Rhodospirillum rubrum ATCC 11170: one gene and its partner. The main gene of each other region encodes a partner of the protein of the gene in region 2 in a complex. Links are inferred from orthologs where the notes say so. Each region holds a gene or a part of one and is shown on either strand. Other genes may lie near its edges.

Evidence for each region. Proteins that work in one complex are often made in the same cells at the same time.
Region 1: the proteins of dnaG (region 2) and RRU_RS02165 are in contact, whole or in part, in a crystal structure (PDB 2R6A), measured with the Geobacillus stearothermophilus proteins. The link is inferred for Rhodospirillum rubrum ATCC 11170 from one-to-one orthologs. Residues at the interface, in WP_049624496.1 of Geobacillus stearothermophilus: Lys456, Leu457, Leu458, Pro459, Ala460, Asn463, Ala464, Leu467, Leu535, Leu536, Ile537, Ala538, Gln544, Glu545, Asp548, Tyr549, His552; in WP_033016901.1 of Geobacillus stearothermophilus: Ser13, Glu15, Ala16, Gln18, Glu91, Leu92, Asp94, Ala95, Val96, Pro97, Thr98, Ala99, Ala100, Asn101, Tyr104, Tyr105, Ile108.

The regions. Positions count from the first base shown.
Region 1 is NC_007643.1:484,927-489,327, forward strand. What follows is about bases 1,533-4,401. They hold RRU_RS02165 (replicative DNA helicase), read right to left. Parts: upstream 3,795-4,401; coding sequence 2,271-3,794; downstream 1,533-2,270. Other genes in these bases: alr (alanine racemase), read right to left, coding at 1,533-2,178; rplI (50S ribosomal protein L9), read right to left, coding at 3,967-4,401. Also shown: RRU_RS02150 (ABC transporter ATP-binding protein), read right to left, coding at 1-287; RRU_RS02155 (MlaE family ABC transporter permease), read right to left, coding at 284-1,057; more of alr, read right to left, coding at 1,054-1,532. UniProt on the Escherichia coli protein: The main replicative DNA helicase, it participates in initiation and elongation during chromosome replication. Travels ahead of the DNA replisome, separating dsDNA into templates for DNA synthesis.
Region 2 is NC_007643.1:3,324,090-3,326,993, reverse strand. It holds dnaG (DNA primase), read left to right. Parts: upstream 1-473; coding sequence 474-2,336; downstream 2,337-2,904. Other genes in the region: rpoD (RNA polymerase sigma factor RpoD), read left to right, coding at 2,562-2,904; RRU_RS14880 (GatB/YqeY domain-containing protein), read left to right, coding at 1-279. UniProt on the Escherichia coli protein: RNA polymerase that catalyzes the synthesis of short RNA molecules used as primers for DNA polymerase during DNA replication.

The sequences.
Region 1 (4,401 bases), 2.8 Mb from region 2 along the record:
TCAAACAACGCCGCGCCCTGGAACAACATGCCGAATTTGGCCATGACCTTGTCGCGATCCTGGCCGCGCAGGCCAACGGTCTCCTGACCATCGATCAGGATCGATCCGCTGTCGGGGCGCAGCAGGCCGAGAATGCATTTCAAGGCCACGGATTTGCCCGTTCCCGAGCCGCCGATGATCACCACCGATTCGCCGGCGCCGACCGTCAGGTCGACGCCATCAAGCACGACTTTCGGGCCAAAGGCCTTTTTCAGGCCGCGCAGTTCGATTTTGGGAGTGTCGGTCATTGGGCGAAGAACAGTTCGGTGATCATGTAGTTGCAGACCAGGATCAAGATTGAGGCGCTGACCACCGCATTGGTCGTGGCCGCCCCCACCCCCTGGGCTCCCCCCTTCGACTGGCTGCCATGGTAACAGCCCATCAAGGCGATGATAAAGCCAAAGACCGAGGCCTTGACCAAGCCGCTGATGACGTCCATCGGCTCGAGGAATTCCCAGGTGCTGGCGATATAGTTGCTGGGGTTGAAGCCCAGCTTGTAGACGCCGATCAGATAGCCGCCGAAGACGCCGATGATATCGGCCGTCAGCACCAGGATCGGCAGCATGGTGACGCCGGCGATCAGGCGCGGCACCACCAGATACTTATAGGGATTGGTCGCCAGCGTCGTCAGGGCGTCGATCTGCTCGGTCACCTTCATGGTGCCGATCTCGGCGGCCATGGCGGCGCCGATCCGTCCGGCCACCATCAGCCCGGCCAGGACCGGCCCCAGTTCGCGGGTCATCGACAGCACCACCACCGTCGCCGTCGCCCCCTCGGCCGAGAAGCGGGCGAAGCCGGAATGGCTTTGCAAGCTGAGGACCATGCCGGTGAAGATCGCCGTCAGCCCGACCACCGGCAGGGAATAATAGCCGATCTCGACCAATTGGCGGCCGATCAGCCGGGGGAAGAACGGCGGGCGCACGCAATGGGACAGCGCCGTGCCGGTAAAGACCGACAGCCGTCCGACATGGCGCAAAAAGGTAAGAAAAACCCGTCCAATAATGGCCAGGAAATTCATTGGCCGCTCCCCTCCCTCACCCCGCCGTAGCGGCGCGGGTAGCGCGCGCCTAGTCGCGTGAGAATTTCGTAGGACACCGTATCGGCGCGATCGGCCAGGGCGTCCACACTCAGATCGGGTCCAAGAAGGTCGATCATGGCACCGGGTCTCGCCAAGTTTTCGGGAACATCCGATACGTCGAAGGTCAGCAGATCCATGGACACACGACCAACGACCGGAACGGATCGACCGGCCAGAAGCCCCATGGCCCGGTTGCCCGCCGAACGCGGAAATCCGTCGGCATATCCGACACCGACGGTTGCGATCGTGCTTCCCGCCGGGGCCGTATGCGTTGCACCATAGCCAACGCTCAAGGGGGTGTCAATGCGGCGAACTTGCAGGATTTTTCCTTGTAATTTAACCACTTGCCGCATGGGGTTGGCTGTACCGACGGTCGGATTTCCGCCATAAAGACCAATTCCCGGGCGCGCCAGATCAAAATGCCACTCGGGGCCCAGGAAAATGCCCGAGGTATTGGCAAGGCTGGCGCGCAGGCCGGGGAAGCGGGCGGCGGCGGCGGCGAACAGGGCGCGCTGCTCGGCGTTGAGCGGATGATCGGGCTCGTCGGCGCAGGCGAGATGGGTCATCACCAGCACTGGGGTGAAGGCGGCGAGCGGGCGGGGATCGGCGAGCAGGGCGTCGAGTTCCAGCGGCGTCAGCCCCAGGCGGCGCATGCCGGTATCGACATGAAGGGCGGCTGGCGCCTTGCGCCCGGCCCGCGCGCAGGCCTTGGCCCAACGGTCGATTTGATCGGGACTGTTGAGCACCGGGATCAGCGCGCTGTCGAGCACCTCGTCCTCGGCCCCCTCGGGCGGGCCCGAGAGCACGAACAGGCGGGCGTCGGCGGGCAGCAGATCGAGGATATCCAGGCCCTCGTCGATCTGGGCGACGACGAAATCGCGGCAGCCGGCGGCCAGCAAGGCGGGAACGACCTTGCGCGCCCCCAGGCCATAGGCATTGGCCTTGACCACCCCGGCGCACGACGCCCCGGGGCGCAGCCGGCCGCGCAGGGCCAGCCAGTTATCGGCGATGGCATCAAGATCGACGGTAAGAAGGGCCGTCGCCCGGTCCTCATGACCCATGGAAACGTCTCCGAAAATACGTCTGCGGCAAAGGAAAGGGCTCCGGCGCGAGTCGTCGGAGCTTTATAGGCCCGGCGGCGATTCGTCGGAGCCTACAGGTCTGGCGGCGGTTCGCCGCCTTGCAGATTGCCAAAGCGGGTGTAATTGCCATCGAAGAACAGGCTGACCGAGCCGATCGGCCCATGGCGCTGCTTGGCGATGATCACCTCGGCCTTGTTATAGGCGTCCTCGCAGCGCTTGATCCAGCTCAGGTGGCGTTCCTGATAGCGGTCGTCGGTCTCGTCGGGTTTGCGCAGCGGCTCGGCGCGTTCGAGATAGTATTGTTCGCGAAAGACGAACATCACCACGTCGGCGTCCTGTTCGATCGAGCCCGATTCGCGCAGATCGGAAAGCTGGGGGCGCTTGTCGTCGCGGCTTTCGACCTGACGCGACAGCTGGGACAGCGCCATCACCGGCACGTTCAGCTCCTTGGCCAGGGCCTTCAGCCCGCGGGTGATCGCCGAAACCTCCTGCACGCGGTTTTCCGAGCGCTCGCCCTTGCCGCCTTGCAGAAGCTGCAGATAGTCGACGACGATCAACCCCAGGCCGTTGCCGCCACCGCCGTGGCTGCGCGCCAGGCGCCGGCAGCGCGTGCGCATCGCCCCCACCGACAGGGCGGGGGTATCGTCGATGAACAGCGGAATGCTGTGGAGCTGGGTCGCCACCTGCAGCACCCGGTCGAAATCCTCATTGGCCAGCTCGCCGGTGCGCAGGCGGTGCGACGACACCTCGGCGCGCTCCGACAAGATACGCGTGGCCAGCTGTTCGGCCGACATTTCCAGCGAGAAGAAGGCCACCGCCTTCGAGGGCTCGCCGGCCTGGGCCTCCTGGCGGAAAAACGTCGCGGCGTTGAAGGCGATGGTGGTGGCCAGCGCCGTTTTGCCCATCGACGGGCGGCCGGCCAGGATCAGAAGATCGCTGTCGTGCAGGCCGCCCAGCTTTTTGTCGAGATCGACGAGCAGGCTGGGCACGCCGGCCAACTGGCCCTCGCGCTTATGGGCCTTCTCGGCCATGTCGATGGCGCCGATCAGCGAGTCCTTGAAGGACTTCAGCCCGCCTTCGGTCTGGCCGGTGGTGGCGAGATCGAACAGCTTGCGCTCGGCGCCCTCGATCTGATCGACGGCGGAGCTGTCGAGATCGGCCTCGAAGGCGTCATTGACCAGATCGCTGCCCAGGGCGATCAGTTCGCGCCGCAAGAACAGGTCGTGGACGAGGGTGCCGTAATCCTCGGCATTGATGATGGTCACCACCGCATTGACCAACTGCGCCAGATAGCGGGCGCCGCCGACCTCTTCCAGTTCGGTGCGGTGGTCGAGATAGGGGGCGAGGGTGACCGGATTGGCCAGATGGCCGCGCTCGGTCAGGGTGACGCAGGCTTCGTAGATGGCGCCATGGGCGGGATGGGAGAAATGGGCCGGGCGCAGAAAATCGCCGACCTTCTCGAGAACCCGGTTGTTGGTCAGGATGGCGCCAAGCAGGGCCTGCTCGGCCTCGATATTGGCGGGCGGCAGGCGGGTCGCCTCGGCGGCGGGGCCTGCGGAGGGATCATTCTGGGCGGCGAGGAAGTGTCCGGTCATCGCGACATCCTATCGGCACCGGATGCCCGGCGAACGCGGATGTCCTCCGGGAAAGCGACCCGGGGAAGCGGGCCGGGAAAAAGCGGACGTCCCCACCCCCGTACCACCGGCACAAGGCGGCGGCAAGGGATGGGGACGGCCCCTGTCAGCGAACGGTCGAGCCGGCCGGGCCTCAGCCCTGCTCGTACTCGTCGGCGTCCTCGTCGTCGAGCAAGGCGGCCTCGGCCTCCTCCTCGTTGGCCACGGCCTCTTCGGCGTCCTCGGGACGCTCGAGCAGGGCGGCGGCGGCGGCGGCGGAAGCCTGGGCCTCGGCCTCGCTGCGGGCGACGACGACGGTGATGGTGACGATCACTTCGGGGTGCAGCGAGACGCGGGTCTCGTAGCGGCCCAGATCCTTGATCGGGTGGTTGAGAAGAACCTGCGAGCGGGCGATGACGAAGCCCTCGGCCTTCAGCGAGTCGGTGATGTCGCGGGCCGACACCGATCCATACAGCTGACCGCTTTCGCCGGCCTGGCGAACCATCACGAGGTTCAGGCCGTCAAGCTTGACGGCGACGGCCTCGGCCTCGCCCTTGCGCTTCAGGTTCAGGGCTTCGAGCTCGACCTT
Region 2 (2,904 bases):
ATCAAGCAGCGCCGCGAAAGCATCTCCATGTATGAGCAGGGCGGCCGTCTCGAGCTTGCCCAGCAGGAGCAGGAGGAAATCGAGGTCATCGAGCGCTTCCTGCCCGCCCAGATGGACGAGGCCGCCATGGCCGCCGCCGTCGAGGCGACGATCACCGCCCTGGGCGCCCAGGGCATCAAGGACATGGGCCGGGTGATGGCGGCGCTGAAGGAGCGCTTCGGCGGCCAGATGGACTTCGCCCGCGCCGGGGCCCTGGCCAAGGCGAAGCTGACCAACTAGAGCAAATCCCCAAGCCCCTTCATTCCGGGGGCGGCGACGATTTGCTTTCCTCCTAGAGCAAATCCCCGGGCCCTTCATTCCAGGGGGCGACGGGGATTTGCGCCGCTCCCAGACCCTCGAAAGCGGTTGCGCCGCGGATCTTGGGGCGAGGAAGCGGTTGCGCCGCGGATCTTGGGGCGAGGAAAGGGCGTTTCATGGCCTTGCCAAATGCCTTTCTCGATGAATTGCGCGCCCGGCTGACCCTGTCCTCGGTGGTCGGCCGGCGCGTGAAGCTTGCCCGCAAGGGCCGCGAATTCCTTGGGCTCTGTCCCTTCCATAACGAAAAATCGCCCTCGTTCACCGTCAATGACGAGAAGGGGTTCTTCCACTGCTTTGGCTGTGGCGCCCATGGCGACGTTATCGGATTCGAGATGCGCGCCGCCAACATCGCCTTTCGCGAGGCCGTCGAACGGCTGTCGGCCGAGGCCGGGCTGGAGATGCCGCGCGAAACCGCCGAGGACCGCGATCGCTCGCGTCAGGCCGCGAGCCACCGTGAGATCATGGAGATGGCCTGCGCCTTCTATCAGAAGGCCCTGCGCCTGCCCGAGGGACGCGGCGCCATGGAGTATTTGCGCGGTCGCGGCCTGGATGACGCCACCCTGGCGCGGTTCCGCCTGGGGTTTTCGCCCCAGGGCGGGGCGCTGAAGGCGGCGCTGGCCCGCGAGGGCGTGGACGAGCAGGCGATGGTCGACCTTGGGCTGATCCTGCGCTCCGACGACGGCCGGCCCGCCTTCGATTACTTCCGTGGGCGGGTGATGTTCCCGATCGGCGATCCGGCCGGGCGGGTGGTGGCCTTCGGCGCCCGCATCCTCGGCGAGGGGCAGCCCAAATACCTGAATTCGCCCGATACCCCGCTCTTTCACAAGGGCCACAGCCTTTACAATCTGGGGCCGGCGCGCGAGGCGGCGCGCCAGAGCGGCGCCATCATCGTCGCCGAAGGCTATATGGACGTCATCGCCCTGGCCCGCGCCGGGCTGGGTTGGGCGGTGGCCCCCCTGGGCACGGCGCTGACCGAGGCCCAGATGGAGGCGCTGTGGCGCACCATCCCCGAACCGGTGCTGTGCTTCGATGGCGACGGCGCCGGGCGGCGGGCGGCGGCGCGGGCGATGGAACGGGCCCTGCCGTTGATCGGCCCCGGGCGCTCGTTGCGCTTCGCCCTGTTGCCCGGTGGACGCGATCCCGACGATCTGTTGCGCGAAGGCGGCCCCGTCGCCCTGCGTCAGGTGCTTGATGTGGCCGTGCCGTTTTCGGAAATGGCTTGGCGCGAGTTGAGCGAGGGGCAGGCCCTGACCACCCCCGAGCAGCGCGCCGCCCTGGAGGCCGCCATCGACGCCTTCGTCGCCAAAATCGCCGACCGGTCGCTGCAGGGCCATTACCGTCAGGCGCTGCGCGACCGCTTCTGGACGGTATTGCGGGGCGACTCCGCGCGCTCACGGGCCGAGCGGGCGCGCAAGGACCCCCGAAAGGAGCGCAAGGACGGTGGGCGCTGGCGCCCGGGCGACCGCCCGCCGGCGCCCGGTCTGCCGGTCGCCGCCCCGGCCGATCCGGCGCGGTTGCGCGAACGCCTGCTGCTGGCGGCGGTCTTGAATCATCCCGAGGTTTTCGATCATGTCGGCGAGCGCCTGGGGGCGATGATTCTGGGGGAGGGGGCGCTTGACTCCTTGCGACAGGACGTCGTAATGATCCTCGGGGGTGGGAAAAGCCTTGACATGAATGGTCTTTGGAGCCAGTTGAGCGCCAGGGGATACGCGGCCGACGTGGCCGCCCTGACGCGGCCGGAACTGTTGATCCATGGGAAATTCGCACGCCCGGGCGCAGATCCGGGCTTGGTCAAGGCCGGATGGGACCATACATATGATCTCCATCAACGCGGAGCGTTGCAGGCCGACTGTCAAAGGGCCAATGAGCGGTTGGGAGAACACATGACTCAAGAGGCCCTTGAGCATTTCCTGGCCTTCAAGCAGCAGGACAAATGGGCCGACGAGCCGGTGCTCGATGGCCCGGTCCCCGAGGGATGAGCCTCCAGGGGATCAGATCCCGGCTGATCGGACGGACGGTCCGGCGCCGGGACACGTGAGTTTTCCCTTGGAGGTCGCGGACTTGAGGGTCCGTGGATTTTTTTGGGAACGGCTCGAGCGTTCGGGACCCCCGGGCGCGATGGGACGAGGGCAGGCGGTCACGGATGATCCCAAGATTTCAAGGGGACACGGGGGGCCGGATATCGGGCAAGGATGGAAAACCGTATGGCGACCAAGGCGACCAACACGGCGGAAGCGGTGAACACCCAGGAAGAGGGCGGCGATAGCCCCTTGCTTGATTCGATGAACGCCGCCGTCAAGAAATTGGTCAACCGGGGCAAAGACCGGGGTTACATCACCTACGACGAACTCAATAACGCTCTGCCCCCAGACGATGTGTCCTCCGAGCAGATCGAGGACACCATGGCCATGCTTTCCGATATGGGAATCAACGTCGTCGAGGACGAGGAAGAGGGCGAGGCCAGCGCCGCCCCCCCGGCCGAGGCCGGCGAGGAGGAACCCGGCCGCGAAGTCGCCGCGACCGGCAATGTCAGTGAAGACGATATCG